2 regions of the Roseateles sp. GW821-FHT09B06 genome follow, and region 1 is predicted to be linked to the other one. Evidence: predicted binding sites of a transcription regulator. Region 1 holds the regulator's gene; the other holds the start of a gene.
What was found. Region 1 encodes FNR, which switches genes on or off when oxygen is low (the NO sensors DNR and NnrR bind a similar motif). Its sites were predicted from a motif close to TTGATNNNNATCAA; they were not measured.

Region 2: cyoA (ubiquinol oxidase subunit II) is a predicted target of FNR. The motif match lies at 3,866-3,879, and genes of this name have one in related genera.

What each region holds. Positions count from the first base shown of each region.
Region 1 is NZ_JBWKPM010000050.1:92-7,584, forward strand. It holds partial or broken gene AC07OQ_RS24070 (urease accessory protein UreH domain-containing protein) at 1-277, opposite strand, end outside; gene hemN (oxygen-independent coproporphyrinogen III oxidase) at 290-1,705, opposite strand; gene fnr (fumarate/nitrate reduction transcriptional regulator Fnr) at 1,804-2,619, shown strand; gene AC07OQ_RS24085 (hypothetical protein) at 2,620-2,811, opposite strand; gene AC07OQ_RS24090 (hypothetical protein) at 2,873-3,136, opposite strand; gene ccoG (cytochrome c oxidase accessory protein CcoG) at 3,163-4,641, opposite strand; gene ccoP (cytochrome-c oxidase, cbb3-type subunit III) at 4,651-5,559, opposite strand; gene AC07OQ_RS24105 (cbb3-type cytochrome oxidase subunit 3) at 5,552-5,713, opposite strand; gene ccoO (cytochrome-c oxidase, cbb3-type subunit II) at 5,725-6,342, opposite strand; gene ccoN (cytochrome-c oxidase, cbb3-type subunit I) at 6,356-7,493, opposite strand, start outside.
Region 2 is NZ_JBWKPM010000001.1:280,936-288,428, reverse strand. It holds gene cyoD (cytochrome o ubiquinol oxidase subunit IV) at 1-49, opposite strand, end outside; gene cyoC (cytochrome o ubiquinol oxidase subunit III) at 49-669, opposite strand; gene cyoB (cytochrome o ubiquinol oxidase subunit I) at 695-2,698, opposite strand; gene cyoA (ubiquinol oxidase subunit II) at 2,745-3,806, opposite strand; gene AC07OQ_RS01490 (MFS transporter) at 3,918-5,249, shown strand; gene AC07OQ_RS01485 (anti-sigma factor family protein) at 5,292-5,486, opposite strand; gene AC07OQ_RS01480 (sigma-70 family RNA polymerase sigma factor) at 5,492-6,058, opposite strand; gene AC07OQ_RS01475 (BufA1 family periplasmic bufferin-type metallophore) at 6,185-6,469, shown strand; gene AC07OQ_RS01470 (MbnB/TglH/ChrH family RiPP precursor modification enzyme) at 6,495-7,382, shown strand; gene AC07OQ_RS01465 (HvfC/BufC family peptide modification chaperone) at 7,379-7,493, shown strand, end outside.

The DNA.
Region 1 (7,493 bases):
GCAGGTACAGGCCCAGAGCAAAGGCCGCCATGTGCAGCATCACCCACAACGGCCGCAGCAGCGCGCTGGCCTGGCCCAGTTGGGCGGCCCAGCCGGCGCTGGCCGCGGCCAGGGTGCCGCCGACCGCATAGCTCGCCCCCCGCGCCAGCTGGAAGCCCCAGGCGGCGCGCCGTTCGCCGCCGGCCAGGCCGGCACAGGCCGCACCGCACATCGCCACGCAATGCGGGGAGCCGGCCAGGCCCATCAGGGCTGCGGAGGCGAGCAGTGCAGCGTCCATGCCGCGACGCCGTCAGATGATCTTGGAGAACTGCGCGCGCGTGCGGTCGGCCTGCAGATAGCGGTCGAACACCATCGCCACCGCGCGCACGAAGTACCAGCCCAGCGCGGTCACCTCGATGGCGCCCGGCGACAGGATCACCATGCCGGCCTCCTGCAGCGGCGCCAGGCGCTCCAGCTCGGTGCGGAAATACTCGGGCACCTTGATCAGGTGGGACAGTTCGATCGATTCGAACTCCACCCGCCCCTGGCACATCAGGGCCATGATCACCGCGCGCCGCACCAGGTCGTCGCGGTTCAGCGCCAGACCGCGCACCACCGGCAGGCGCCCCTGGCGCAGCGTCTCGTAGTACTCGTCCAGGGTCTTGGCGTTCTGGCTGTAGGTGGCGCCGACCCGGCCGATGGCCGAGACGCCCAGACCGATCAGGTCGCAGTCGGCCTGGGTGCTGTAGCCCTGGAAGTTGCGGTGCAGCCGGCCCTGGCGCTTGGCCACGGCCAGCGAGTCGGTGGGCAGCGCGAAATGGTCCATGCCGATATAGCTGTAGCCCTGGGCGATGAAGCCGGCGATCGCGCCCGACAGCATCGCCAGCTTGTCGCCGGCCTGGGGCAGCTGGGCACTGTCGATGCGCCGTTGCGGCTTGAAGCGCTCCGGCAGATGCGCATAACCGTAGAGCGCGATGCGGTCGGGTCTGAGCGCCGCCACCTGGGCGACCGTGCGCTCGAAGGAGGCCGGCGTCTGCAGCGGCAGGCCGTAGATCAGGTCGACATTGGTGGACTCGAAGCCCAATGTGCGCGCTGCGCCCATCAGGGCCGCCACCTCGGCGTGGCTCTGCTGGCGGTGCACGGCCTGCTGCACGGCCGGGTCGAAATCCTGCACGCCGAAGCTCAGCCGGTTGAAGCCCAGGGTCCGCAGATGCGCCAGGCGTTCGGTGCTGACGGTGCGCGGATCCACCTCGATCGAGATTTCCGCACCCGCCTCCAGCCGGAAGCGCTCGCGCAGGTCCTGCATCAGGCGGCTCAGTTCGGCATCGCTCAGAAAGGTCGGCGAACCGCCGCCCAGGTGCAGCTGCGACACCGCCGGCGCACGCCCCAGTTGCGCCAGGGTCAGGTCCATCTCGCTGACCAGGGCCTGCAGATACTCGGTGGCGCGCTCGTGATGGCGGGTGATGACCTTGTTGCAGGCGCAGTAGTAGCAGACCGATTCGCAGAAGGGCACATGCACATACAGCGACAGCGGCGCCCCCCCGCCCACCAGGGCCCCGCTGGCGCGCTGGGCCAGGGCCTGTTCATAATGCTGGACCGTGAAGGCCTCGACGAAGCGATCGGCGGTCGGATAGGAGGTGTAGCGCGGCCCCGCAATATCGTATCGGCGCAGCAGCTCCGGGTTGATGACCGGGCCGGCGGTGGAAATTGTTGTGCAGGAAGGCATGGGCCCACTTTGCCAAGCCGGCAGCAAAGGGTCCTTGATGTGCATCAAGCCCGATGCGAGAAACCGCGACAACAATCGCTGCAAGTTTAAGGAGCATCATGTCCACATCGATAGAAGCCTCGCAGGATCCCGCCAGCGCCAACGGCGCCGAATGCTCCGGCCGGGTGGCGGCCAGGAACGCCAACGCGATCCCCCCGATCAAGATCGAGCCCTTCAAGGTGGCCTGCTCCAGCTGCAATCTGCGCGAGCTGTGCCTGCCGGTGGGCATGTCGAAGCAGGATCTGGAGCAGCTCGACAGCCTGGTGGCCACGCGCCGCAACGTGGCCCGCGGCGACACCCTGTTCCGCACCGGCGACACTTTCCAGTCGCTGTACGCTGTGCGCACCGGCTTCTTCAAGACCTGCGTGTCGGCAGAGGACGGGCGCGACCAGGTGACCGGCTTCCAGATGGCCGGCGAGCTGCTGGGGCTGGACGGCATCAGCAACGACCGCCATTCCTGCGACGCGGTCGCGCTGGAGGACTCCCAGGTCTGCGTGATCCCCTATGGCCAGCTGGAAGAGCTGTCGCGCGAGTTCACCGACCTGCAGCACCAGTTCCACAAGATCATGAGCCGCGAGATCGTGCGCGATCATGGCGTGATGCTGCTGCTGGGCAGCATGCGCGCCGAGGAGCGCCTGGCGGCCTTCCTGCTGAACCTGACCCAGCGCCTGCAGGCGCGCGGCTTCTCGGCCTCCAGCCTGGTGCTGCGCATGACGCGCGAGGAGATCGGCAGCTATCTGGGCCTGAAGCTCGAAACGGTGTCGCGCACCTTCTCCAAGTTCCAGGAGGAAGGCCTGCTGGACGTGAAGCAGCGCCAGATCCGCATCCTCGACCAGGCCGGGCTGCAGCGCCTGATCAACAGCACGAACTGCTGATCATTCGCCTGCCAGCAGCAGGCTCAGGCCCGAAGTCAGGGCCGTGACCGCCCAGAAGCACAGGAAGGCCAGGCTGTAGACCGCGGTCGCGGACAGGCCCGCCGGTCCGGCCAGCACGGCCGGGTCCAGCAGGCTGAACAGCAGCCCCTCCAGCACGCCCGCCATCAGGAACGAGGGCCACAGCGCCGCCATCAGCCGGCGCGATTGCCGCGATGGCCGCGATTGCCCGACCGGGCCGGCCGCGCCGTCCATGCTAGCGAGGCCGAGCAGCGCCGGTGGCCGCATGGTTGCGCGCCTTGACCGCCGGCTCCAGGGCCTGGCTCTGGCGCATGTCGGCCGAGGGCCCGACCCGGGTCTCGATCACCGGATCGGGATGGGTGATGGCCAGCACCAGGGTGGCGATGGAGGCCAGCACGACGGCGCCGGGGCCGCCGACCACCAACCACATCATGCGTTCGCGCCACCAGGGGCGCGGCGCAGCCGGGTCGGCGGGGCTCGCGGAGGGCTTGCTCGACATGATCTCTCTCCTTTGACTCGCGTGCTTCAGCGCGGCACCACGAAGGTGGACTTCTCGCGCACCGAGCGGGCGTCATCGCCCGCGCTCGCCTCCGCGCCGGACGCCGCCGCGCGCAGGATCTCGAAATGGATGGGATGGGCACCGGCGCCGGCGCGGGCCGCGCTGTCGGGCGGCAGGCGCAGCGCCAGCGCGACCCAGCGCCCCTCGGCCGGCATCAGTTCCAGTTCCAGGGGCTTGGCCAGCGCCAGCCCGGGCAGGCCCTCGACGCCGACCCGGTAGCGCTGCACGCGCTCGGTGGCATTCATGATCTGCAGGCGGTAGATGTTCTCGATCCGGCCCTCGTCGACCAGGCGCGCCAGCGCGGCGCGGTCGCGCAGCACATCGACCCGGAACGGCGCGCGTAGCGCCAGGCCGGCCAGCATCGCACCGCTGAGCAGCAGCAACACGGCACCGTAGATCAGCACCCGCGGGCGCAGCACACGGCGCCAGCGCTGGGCGCGGCTCAGGTGCTGGGCCAGGCCGTTTTCGGTGTCGTAACGGATCAGGCCGCGCGGATAGCTCATCTTGTCCATCACGTCATTGCAGACGTCGATGCAGGCCGCGCAGCCGATGCACTCGTACTGCAGGCCCTTGCGGATGTCGATGCCGGTGGGGCAGACCTGCACGCACAGCGTGCAGTCGATGCAGGAGCCCAGGCCCAGGGCCTTTAGATCGGCCTTCTTGGAGCGCGAACCGCGCGGCTCGCCGCGCTCGGCGTCATAGCTGATGATCAGCGTGTCACGGTCGAACATCGCGCTCTGGAAACGCGCGTAGGGGCACATGTATTTGCACACCTGCTCGCGCATATAGCCGGCATTGCCATAGGTGGCGAAGCCGTAGAACAGCACCCAGAACCATTCCCAGGGGCCTAGGCCGAAGGACAGCAGCTCGCGGCCCAGTTCCTTGATCGGCGTGAAGTAGCCGACGAAGCTGAAGCCGGTCCACAGGCCGATGGCAATCCAGACCAGCTGCTTGCCGCCCTTGCGCCAGAGCTTGTTCAGCCCCCAGGGCGCCGCGTCGAGCTTGATGCGCGCATGGCGGTCGCCCTCGAACTTCTGCTCCACCCACATGAAGATCTCGGTGTAGACCGTCTGCGGGCAGGCGTAGCCGCACCACAGCCGCCCCGCCACCGCGGTGAAGAAGAACAGTGCATAGGCCGAGACCAGCAGCAGGGCCGTCAGGTAGATGAAGTCCTGCGGATACAGCACCAGGCCGAAGATGTAGAAGCGCCGCGCGCCCAGGTCGAACAGCACCGCCTGGCGGGCGTTCCACTCCAGCCAGGGCAGACCGTAGAACACCAGCTGCGTGATCCAGACCAGAGCCCAGCGCCAGGCGGCGAACCAGCCATGCACCGCGCGGGCATGGATCTTTCCTTCCGACTGGTACAGCGACACCAGCTCGCCGCTGCCCGCATCGACGGGCTGCAGCGGGATGACCTTGGCGCGGGGACGGCCCGGACTGCTCATCGGATGGCCTTACTGCTTGGCGGCATGCGACAGGCCCCAGACATAGGCCGCCAGCACCCGGATCTGCTCGGGGCTCAGGCGCGCCTCATGGGCCGGCATCTGATTGTTCTTGCCGCCGTTGATCATCGCCACCACGGCGTCCTCGCCCCAGCCGTGCAGCCACACCTTGTCGCTCAGGTTCGGCGCTCCCAGGGCCGGGTTGCCCTTGCCACCGGGGCCATGGCAGGCCGCGCAGGCGCCGAACTTGTCCTTGCCCAGTTGCGCCGCCACCGAGTTGTGCGGGCTGCCGGACAGGCTCAGCACATAGTGGGCCAGATTGCGCACATCGTCGGCATTGCCCACCGCGGCCGCCATCGGGGGCATCACGCCGGTGCGGCCCTTGGCGATGGTCTCCATGATGGTCTCGTGCGCGCCGCCGTAGAGCCAGTCGCCGTCGCTCAGGTTGGGAAAGCCCTTGCTGCCCTTGGCGTCCGAGCCATGGCAGCTGGCGCAGTTGTTGGCAAAGATGCGCTCGCCCATGGCCATGGCGTTGGCGTCGCCGGCCAGCTTGTCGACCGGCATCGCCCGGTACTTGGCATAGACCTCGGCCAGCGCCGCGCGGGCCTTGGCCTGCTCGGTCTCGTACTGGCCCGTGCTGCTCCACCCCAGCGTGCCGGCCGCGCTGCCCAGGCCCGGGTAGAGCGCCAGGTAGATGCCGGAGAACAGCACGGTCAACACGAACAGACCCATCCACCAGCGCGGCAGCGGGTTGTTCAGCTCGCGCAGATCCTCGTCCCAGATATGGCCGGTGGTGTTGTCGCCGGCCATCACACGGCGACGCGCCGCGATGATCAGCAGCAGCAGGCAGAACAGCAGGCCGCCGATCGTGGTCGCGGCGACAAACCAGGACCAACCGTTGGAGAAAAAGTCGCTACTCATTGCTTGTCACTCCAGCCTCGTCCTGCAAGGGCAGGGCCGCCAGTTCGTCGAAGGCATGCGCGTCGCGCTTGCTGCTGTACACCCAGGCCACGATGGCCGCAAACATCAGCAGCAGCAGCACGGTGACGGCGCTTCTCAGGTCATTGATGTCCATCACTGAGTCCCTCACTTCAGGGCCGTGCCGAGGACCTGGAGATAGGCGATCACCGCCTCCAGCTCGCTCCTGCCCTTGACGGCCTCGGCCGCGCCGGCCACGTCGGCGTCGCTGTAGGGCACGCCCAGCGTACGCAGGGCCTGCAGCTTGGGCGCCATCTCTGCCGGGTTCACGCCGGCGCTGGCGAGCCAGGGGTAGGCCGGCATATTGGACTCGGGCACCAGATCGCGCGGATTGATCAGGTGGATGCGGTGCCATTCGTCGCTGTAGCGGCCGCCGACGCGCTGCAGGTCCGGGCCGGTGCGCTTGCTGCCCCATTGGAAGGGACGGTCGTAGACGAATTCGCCGGCCGTCGAGTAATGGCCGTAGCGCAGGGTCTCGGCGCGGAAGGGGCGGATCATCTGCGAGTGGCAGTTGTAGCAGCCCTCGCGGACATAGATGTCGCGCCCAGCCAGCTGCAGCGGCGTGTAGGGCTTGAGCCCCGGCACGGCCTCGGTCGTGGAACGCTGGAAGAACAGCGGCACGATCTCGACGACGCCGCCGACCAGCACGGTCAGCAGCACCAGCACGATCATCAGGAAGTTGCTGGTCTCGATTTTCTCGTGACCGCTCACGGATTTCGTTGTCATCTTGGGCTCCTCCTCAGGCGTGAGCGACGGCGGCAGGCACGCGCACCGGCTCGTAGCGGCCGATACGCGCCGTCATCAACACGTTCCAGGCCATCACGCACATGCCGCCGAGGTACAGCAGGCCGCCCGCCAGGCGGATCACGTAGAAGGGATAGCTGGCCTTGACGCTCTCGACGAAGCTGTAGACCAGCGTGCCGTCCGGATTGGTGGCGCGCCACATCAGGCCCTGCATCACGCCGGCGATCCACATCGCGGCGATATAGAGCACGATGCCCAGCGTCGCGATCCAGAAGTGCAGCTCGATCGCGCGCTTGCTGAACATCTCGGTGCGGCCATACATGCGCGGGATCAGGTGGTACAGCGAGCCCATCGAGATCAGGCCCACCCAGCCGAGCGCGCCGCTGTGCACATGGCCGACGGTCCAGTCGGTGTAGTGCGACAGCGCGTTGACCGTCTTGATCGACATCATCGGGCCCTCGAAGGTCGACATGCCGTAGAAGCTCAGCGAGACGATCAGGAACTTCAGGATCGGGTCGTCGCGCAGCTTGTGCCAGGCGCCGCTGAGGGTCATGACGCCGTTGATCATGCCGCCCCAGCTGGGCGCCAGCAGCACCAGCGAGAACACCATGCCCACGCTCTGCGCCCAGTCGGGCAGCGCGGTGTAGTGCAGGTGGTGCGGGCCCGCCCACATATAGGTGAAGATCAGCGCCCAGAAGTGCACGATCGACAGGCGGTAGCTGTAGACCGGGCGCTCGGCCTGCTTGGGGATGTAGTAGTACATCATCCCGAGGAAGCCCGCGGTCAGGAAGAAGCCCACCGCGTTATGGCCGTACCACCACTGCACCATCGCATCCTGCACGCCGGCATAGGCCGAGTAGCTCTTGGTCCAGCTGACCGGCAGCGCCGCGCTGTTCACCAGGTGCAGCAGGGCCACCGCGATGATGAAGGCGCCGAAGAACCAGTTGGCCACATAGATGTGCCTGACCTTGCGGATGCCCACGGTGCCGAAGAACACGATCGCGTAGCTGACCCACACCAGGGTGATCAGGATGTCGATCGGCCATTCCAGCTCGGCGTATTCCTTGCCGCTGGTCATGCCCAGCGGCAAGGTGATCGCGGCCGCCACGATCACCAGCTGCCAGCCCCAGAAG
Region 2 (7,493 bases), on a different contig from region 1:
GGTCGTCGTGGTGGCCGTCATGGCCATGGTCGTGTTGTTGAGCGCCCATCACAGCACCCCCATCAGATAAACAAAGGTGAACACGCCGATCCAGACCAGGTCCAGGAAGTGCCAGAACATCGACAGGCACATCAGGCGGCGCTTGTTCTCCACCGTCAGGCCGAGCTTGCCGACCTGCACCATCAGCACCACCAGCCAGATGATGCCGAAGCTGACGTGCAGACCGTGGGTCGAGACCAGGGCGAAGAAGGAGGACAGGAAGGCGCTGCGCTGCCAGTTGGCGCCTTCGTGGATCAGGTGGGCGAACTCGTAGAGCTCGATGCCGACGAAGGCCAGGCCGAACAGGCCGGTCACCGCCAGCCAGGAGAGCACCAGCTTCTTGCTGCCCTGCTGGGCGCCGATCATCGCGAAGCCGTAGGTGATTGACGAGAACAGCAGCATGGCGGTGTTGACCGCCACCAGCTTCAGGTCGAACAGGTCGGCGCCGGACGGACCCGCCGCATAGCTGCGGCCCAGCACCGCGAAGGTGGCGAACAGGGACCCGAAGATGAGCAGGTCGCTCATCAGGTAGATCCAGAAGCCCAGCAGGGTGCCCTGCTGCGGATGGTGGCTGCCGTCGTCGTAGAAGCGCGGGGCCGTCGCCCCGCTCAGGGTTTGCGTTGCTTGCATGGTTGCTGTCGCTCTTGTGGGCTTCTCAGGCCTGGGCCGGCAGGGCCGCCAGCTGCCGGGTGCGCGCGTCCTCGCTGCGCGTCACCTCGTCAGCCTTGATGTAGTAGTCGCGGTGGTAGTTGAAGGTGTGCACGATGGCGGCGATCACCAGCACCGCGAAGCTCACGCCGGCCACCAGCCACATATGCCAGATCATCGCGAAACCCAGCAGGGTGGCCAGCGCCGCGATGACCACGCCCGCGCCGGTGTTCTTGGGCATGTGGATGTCCACGAAACCGCCGGTCGGGCGCACGGCGCCGCGCTTCTTCATGTCCGTCCAGGCATCCAGGTCGTGGACCACCGGGGTGAAGGCGAAGTTGTAGGCCGGAGGCGGCGAGGCGGTCGCCCATTCCAGCGTGCGGCCGTCCCAGGGGTCGCCGCTCGCGTCGCGCAGCTGCTCGCGCTTCCTGAAGCTGACGTAGAACTGGATCAGCATGCTGGCGATGCCCAGGGCGATCAGCACGGCGCCGAAGGCGGCGATCTGGAACCAGATCTGGTGCGAGGGATCGCTGAACTGGCTCATACGGCGGGTCACGCCCATCAGGCCCAGCACATACAGCGGCATGAAGGCGAAGTAGAAGCCGATGACCCAGAACCAGAAGGACAGCTTGCCCCAGAACGGGTCGAGGCGGAAGCCGAAGGCCTTGGGGAACCAGAAGTAGATGCCCGCGAACAGGCCGAACAGCACGCCGCCGATGATCACGTTGTGGAAATGCGCGATCAGGAACAGGCTGTTGTGCAGCACGAAGTCCGCCGGGGGCACGGCCAGCAGCACGCCGGTCATGCCGCCGATCACGAAGGTGATCATGAAGGCGATGGTCCACATCATCGGCAGCTCGAACTTGATGCGGCCGCGGTACATCGTGAACAGCCAGTTGAAGATCTTCGCTCCGGTCGGGATCGAGATGATCATCGTCGTGATGCCGAAGAAGCTGTTGACGCTGGCGCCCGAGCCCATCGTGAAGAAGTGGTGCAGCCAGACCAGGTAGGACAGGATCGTGATCACCACCGTCGCGTAGACCATCGAGGCATAGCCGAACAGGCGTTTGCGCGCGAAGGTGGCCACCACCTCGGAGAAGATGCCGAAGCAGGGCAGGACCAGGATGTAGACCTCGGGGTGGCCCCAGATCCAGATCAGGTTCACGTACAGCATGGCGTTGCCGCCCAGGTCCGTCGTGAAGAAATTCGTGCCCAGGTAGCGGTCCAGCGACAGCAGCACCAGGGTCGCGGTCAACACCGGGAAGCTCACCACGATCAGCACGTTGGTGCACAGCGAGGTCCAGGTGAAGACCGGCATCTTCATTAGGTTCATGCCCGGCGCACGCATCTTGATGATGGTGACGATCAGGTTGATGCCCGATAAGGTCGTGCCGACCCCCGCGACCTGCAGCGCCCAGATGTAGTAGTCCACCCCGACGCCCGGACTCGCCAGGATGCCCGACAGCGGCGGGAAGGCCAGCCAGCCGGTGCGGGCGAACTCGCCGACGAACAGCGACATCATCACCAGCACCGCGCCGCCGGCCGTCATCCAGAAGCTGAAGTTGTTCAGGAAGGGGAAGGCCACGTCGCGCGCGCCGATCTGCAGCGGCACCACGTAGTTCATGAAGCCGGTCACCAGGGGCATGGCCACGAAGAAGATCATGATCACGCCGTGGGCGGTGAAGACCTGGTCGTAGTGGTGCGGCGGCAGGAAGCCGGCCTCGCCGCCGAAGGCGATGGCCTGCTGGGCACGCATCATCAGCGCGTCGGAAAAACCGCGCAGCAGCATGACGATGCCCAGCACGATGTACATGATGCCGATCTTCTTGTGGTCGATGCTGGTGAGCCAGTCGTGCCACAGCGGACCCCAGAGGCGGTACTTGGTCAGCAGCGCGAGCAGGCCGAGGCCGCCCAGCAGGACGGCGGCGAAGGTGCCGACCAGGATCGGTTCATGAAAGGGGATCGCCTCCCAACTGAGGCGCCCGAAGATGAGCTGTTGTGCGTCGAGCATCGTGGATCTTCTCGGTAATTCTTGGGCCGCGATTCAGCGCCGCCGTTCAGGGTTGGCGGACGGATGCGAGCTGCGCCGCATACTGGCCGGCGTTCTCGGGCGTGCATAGGGCGGCCACGTAGCTGCGGGTCTGGTCGTCGCGCCAGGGCCGGCTGGCCAGGCCGTCGATGGCGCCCTTGCCGCCGCCGCCGCTGGCGTCGATGGCCATCATCTGGGCCATGCACATCTTGCTGCCGTCGACGCAGCGGTTCAGGATGGCGTCATACAGGCCCTTGGCCACGCTGGCATAGCGGCGCACGGCTTCCTTCTCGCTGGGCTTTTCCAGGCTCAGGTAGGCGTCGCGGCTCAGCTCGCCGCCCTCGGCCTTGTTGCGCGCGACCCAGGCGTCGAATTCGGCGTTCGACAGGCCATGGAACTTGAAGCGCATGTGCGAGAAGCCGTCGCCGCTGAAGTTCGAGGAGAAGCCGTCGTAGACCCCCGCCTTGTTGATCACCCCGTGCAGCTGGGTTTCCATGCCCGGCATCGTGTAGATCATGCCGGCCAGCGCCGGCACGTAGAAGGCGTTCATCACCGTGGACGAGGTGAGCTTGAACTGGATCGGGCGGTCCACCGGTGCGGCCAGTTCGTTGACCGTGGCGATGCCCTGCTCGGGGTAGAGAAACAGCCACTTCCAGTCCAGCGACACCACCTCGACCACCAGCGGCGACACGTCGGCCGGCACCGCACGGTTGGCGTCGATGCGGTCCAGCGGGCGGTAGGGGTCGAGCTTGTGGGTGCTGATCCAGGTGATCGCGCCCAGCGCGATGATGATCAGCAGCGGCGCGCCCCAGATCAGCAGCTCCAGGCGGGTGGAATGGTGCCAGTCCGGGCTGTAGCTGGCCTGGGTGTTGGACTGGCGATAGCGGTAGGCGAAGAGGATGGTCAGCGCGATCACCGGCACGATGATGATCAGCATCAGCAGGGTCGAGGTGACGATCAGCTGGGCCTGCTGCGCGGCGATGTCACCGGAAGGGTTCATCACCACGGTGTTGCACGCTGCCAACGGAGCGGCCAGGGCGGCGAGGCCGAGGCGGCCAAGGATTTTGTTGATCAGGGGCGTTGACGACATCGGGAAAACCAGATCCGCGGGTAAACAATAGTTGTGTGCCGGGCGCGAATGTATCCTGATTGATGCAGATCATCGATAGGACATTTTGTCCCAGCCAGTCAGTCATCTGTCATGTCCAGTACCAGCATTACCCCCCCCGCCCGTTTCCCGGCCGTGCCGGACCACAAGCCGCAATCCGCCGAGGACGCGGCCCTGGCGCCGGGCGACATCGCCGTCGGCGTGATCATCGGCCGGGCGTCCGAGTACTTCGATTTCTTCGTCTACGGCATCGCCTCGGTGCTGGTGTTCCCGGCCATCTTCTTCCCGCACATGGGGCGGCTGGAGGGTACGCTGTGGGCCTTCGCGGTGTTCTCCCTGGCCTTTGTCGTGCGGCCGCTGGGCACGCTGGCCGGCATGTGGATCCAGCGCCGCTTCGGGCGCAGCGCCAAGCTGACCGTGGCGCTGTTCCTGCTGGGCAGCTCGACCGTGGGCATGGCCCTGCTGCCGGGCTACACCACGGCGGGCTTCGCGGCGATCGCGCTGCTGGCGGCCTGCCGCATCGGCCAGGGCCTGGCCCTGGGCGGTTCCTGGGACGGGCTGCCCTCGCTGCTGGCGCTGAACGCGCCCCAGGGCAAGCGCGGCTGGTACGCGATGCTGGGTCAGCTGGGCGCGCCGCTCGGTTTCGTGGTGGCGGGCAGCCTGTTTGCCTATTTGTGGAGCAATCTCTCCAGCAGCGACTTCTTCGACTGGGGCTGGCGCTATCCCTTCTTCGCCGCCTTCGCGATCAATGTGGTGGCGCTGTTCGCGCGCCTGCGCCTGGTGGTGACGCATGAGTACGAACGCAATATGGACAGCCACGAGCTGGAGCCCTGCGATGTGGGTGAGCTGCTGTCGACCCAGGGCTCCAACATCCTGATCGGCGCCTTCGCGGCGCTGGCCAGCTACGCGCTGTTCCACATCGTCACGGTGTTCCCGCTGTCCTGGATCCTGCTGTATTCGGAGCAGAGCGTCGCCGAGTTCCTGGCCATCCAGGTGTTCGGCGCGGTGATGGCCGCGGCGGCAATGCCGGTCTCGGGCCTGATCGCCGACCGCATCGGGCGCCGCCGCCTGCTGGGCATCCTGGCCATCGCGATCGGCCTGTTCAGCCTGCTGGCGCCCACGCTGCTGGAAGGCGGCCGGGTCGGGCAGGACATCTACATCATCACCGGCTTCGTGCTGCTGGGCCTGTCCTACGGCCAGTCCTCGGGCGCGGTGACCTCCAACTTCGAGCTGCATTTGCGCTACACCGGCGCGGCGCTGACCGCCGATCTGGCCTGGCTGGTCGGTGCGGCGTTCGCGCCGCTGGTGGCGCTGGGGCTGTCCGCCCATTTCGGGCTGGAGGCGGTGACCCTGTACCTGCTGTCCGGCGTGGCCTGCACCCTGCTGGCGCTGCGCGCCAACCGGGCGCTGGCATTGCGAGATTAAGCTCTCGCCGGCCCCGCGGGCTCCGTTGGGGCGGCTGCGCTGTCAGTCCGATTCGGAATAGGCGCGCCAGCGCGCGCTGGCGCGGCGCATCAGTGCCACCTGGGCGGCGAAGCGCGGGCAGGCCTGGCAGATCAGCATGTGCAGGCGCACGGCCAGGCGTTCGTGCCAGGGCAGGGCGCGGTCCTGGGCTTGCAGCACCAGGGCGGTGACTTCGCGGCAGGTTCGACGCAGCAGCATGGCGATCAGGCGGGGCGATGGGACGATGTGGGGGTAAACCAGTTCAGCTGCAGGCATTCGCGCAGACGCAGGCGTGCGCGATGCAGCATGACCCAGAGATTGGTCGGGCTGATGGCCAGGACCTTACAGATCTCGTCGGTCTCCAGTTCCAGCCACTCGCGCATCATGAACAGGCGCCCCTGCTGGCCGGGCAGATGCTCGACGCAGGCCTCCAGCACCCTGATGAACTCCAGCTGCCGCAAGGCCGCCTCGGGGTCGCCCCAGTCCTGCGGTGCCTCGCGCCAGTGGCCGTCGGCCCGGAACAGCTCCTCGTCGAGGTCGACGCCGTCTTCCGGCGTGCTCGAGAGCTCGCGGCAATTGCGCCGGATCTGGTCGACCAGTTTGTGCTTGAGGATGCCGACCAGCCAGGTCTTGAGCTGCGACTGGCCGGCGAAGGCCAGCGGTCTCTCCAGCGCGGCCAGCAGGGTCTCGGACACCGCATCTTCGGCCCAGGCCGGGTTGTGCAGCTGCATGCGGGCGTACTTCAGCAGCTGCGGGCGCAGCGCTTCCAGGGCCTGGGCGAAATCGGTCATGCGAGGCCTGTCGGCGTAGCTTTTGTTCGGCGCAGTGTAAGGACTTCGGCGCCTGCCGCGACGCAGGCCACAGCAGCGCATGACGCGCTTGCTGCCTTCGATCCCTGATCCCACAAGGAGTTTTCCATGAACACCACATCGCACATCGTGTCCTCTGCCCTGGCCGCCGCGCTGGCCATGGGTTTCTCGGCCCAGGCGGCCGCGCAGGACAGCGGCAAGGAGAAGTGCTACGGCATCGCCAAGGCCGGCCAGAACGACTGCGCCAACCTCTCGGGCAGCCATTCCTGCGCGGGCCAGTCGAAGATGGACATGTCCCCCGACGAATGGAAGTACGTGAACAAGGGCAGCTGCAAGGACATGAAGGGCCTGACGAGCGACGAGGCCAAGGCCAAGCTGGCCATGAAGAAGTAAGCGGCGAACCCGCGATGAAGCTGCGATGAGCCCGGACGCCCTGCAGAGCCCGGCCGGCATCGGCTGGCGCCAGCCGCATTACGAGGCGCTGCTGCGCGAGCGGCCGCGCCTGGGCTTCCTGCAGGTGCATTCGGAGAACTTCTTCGCGCCGGGCGGCGCGGCCCTGCAGGTGCTGGCCGCGGGCCGCGCGCAATACCCGGTCAGCCTGCATGGCGTGGGCCTGTCGCTGGGCTCGGCCGGCGGGCTGGACGAGGCCCATCTGGAGAAATTGGCCGGCCTGGTCGAACGCATCGAGCCGCTGCGCGTGTCCGATCACGCCAGTTTTGCGTGCGCGCCGGGCCGTCATGCCAACGACCTGCTGCCCATCGCCTTCACCGAGGCCAGCCTGGCGATCATGGTGGCGAACGTGCAGCGGGTGCAGGAGCGCCTGCGGCGGCCGCTGCTGGTCGAGAACCTCAGCGCCTACCTGGCCTGGGACGACGACGCGCTGGCCGAGCCGGAGTTCTTCAATGCGCTCAGCGCGCGCAGCGGCTGCGGCCTGCTGCTGGATGTCAACAACCTGGTCGTCAATGCGCTCAACCGCCGTCCCGACCAAGAGGACCCCGATCAAGAGGGCGCCGAAGCGGGCGCGCTGCGCGAGGCCTGCGCCTGGATCGACGCGTTGCGGCCCGGCAGCGTGGGCGAGATCCACCTGGCCGGGCATGCCCGCCTGGACGGCATCGTGATCGACAACCATGGCAGCCGGGTCTGCGAGACGGTCTGGGCCGTGCATGCCCATGCGCTGCGCCGATTCGGCCCGGTGCCCAGCCTGATCGAATGGGACACCGAGATCCCCGCGCTGGCGGTGCTGCTGGAGGAGGCCGCCCGTGCCGATGCCGTCGCGGCCGCGGCGCTCGGGAGGGCGCGGCCATGAACGCAACCGCGCGCGAAGCCCGGCGCCAGCGGGCCCTGCTGGCCGCCCTCGACAGCGGTGCCTTGCCTGCGGGGCTGACAAGCCCGGCCGGCATCGCCGGCGGCGCGGCGG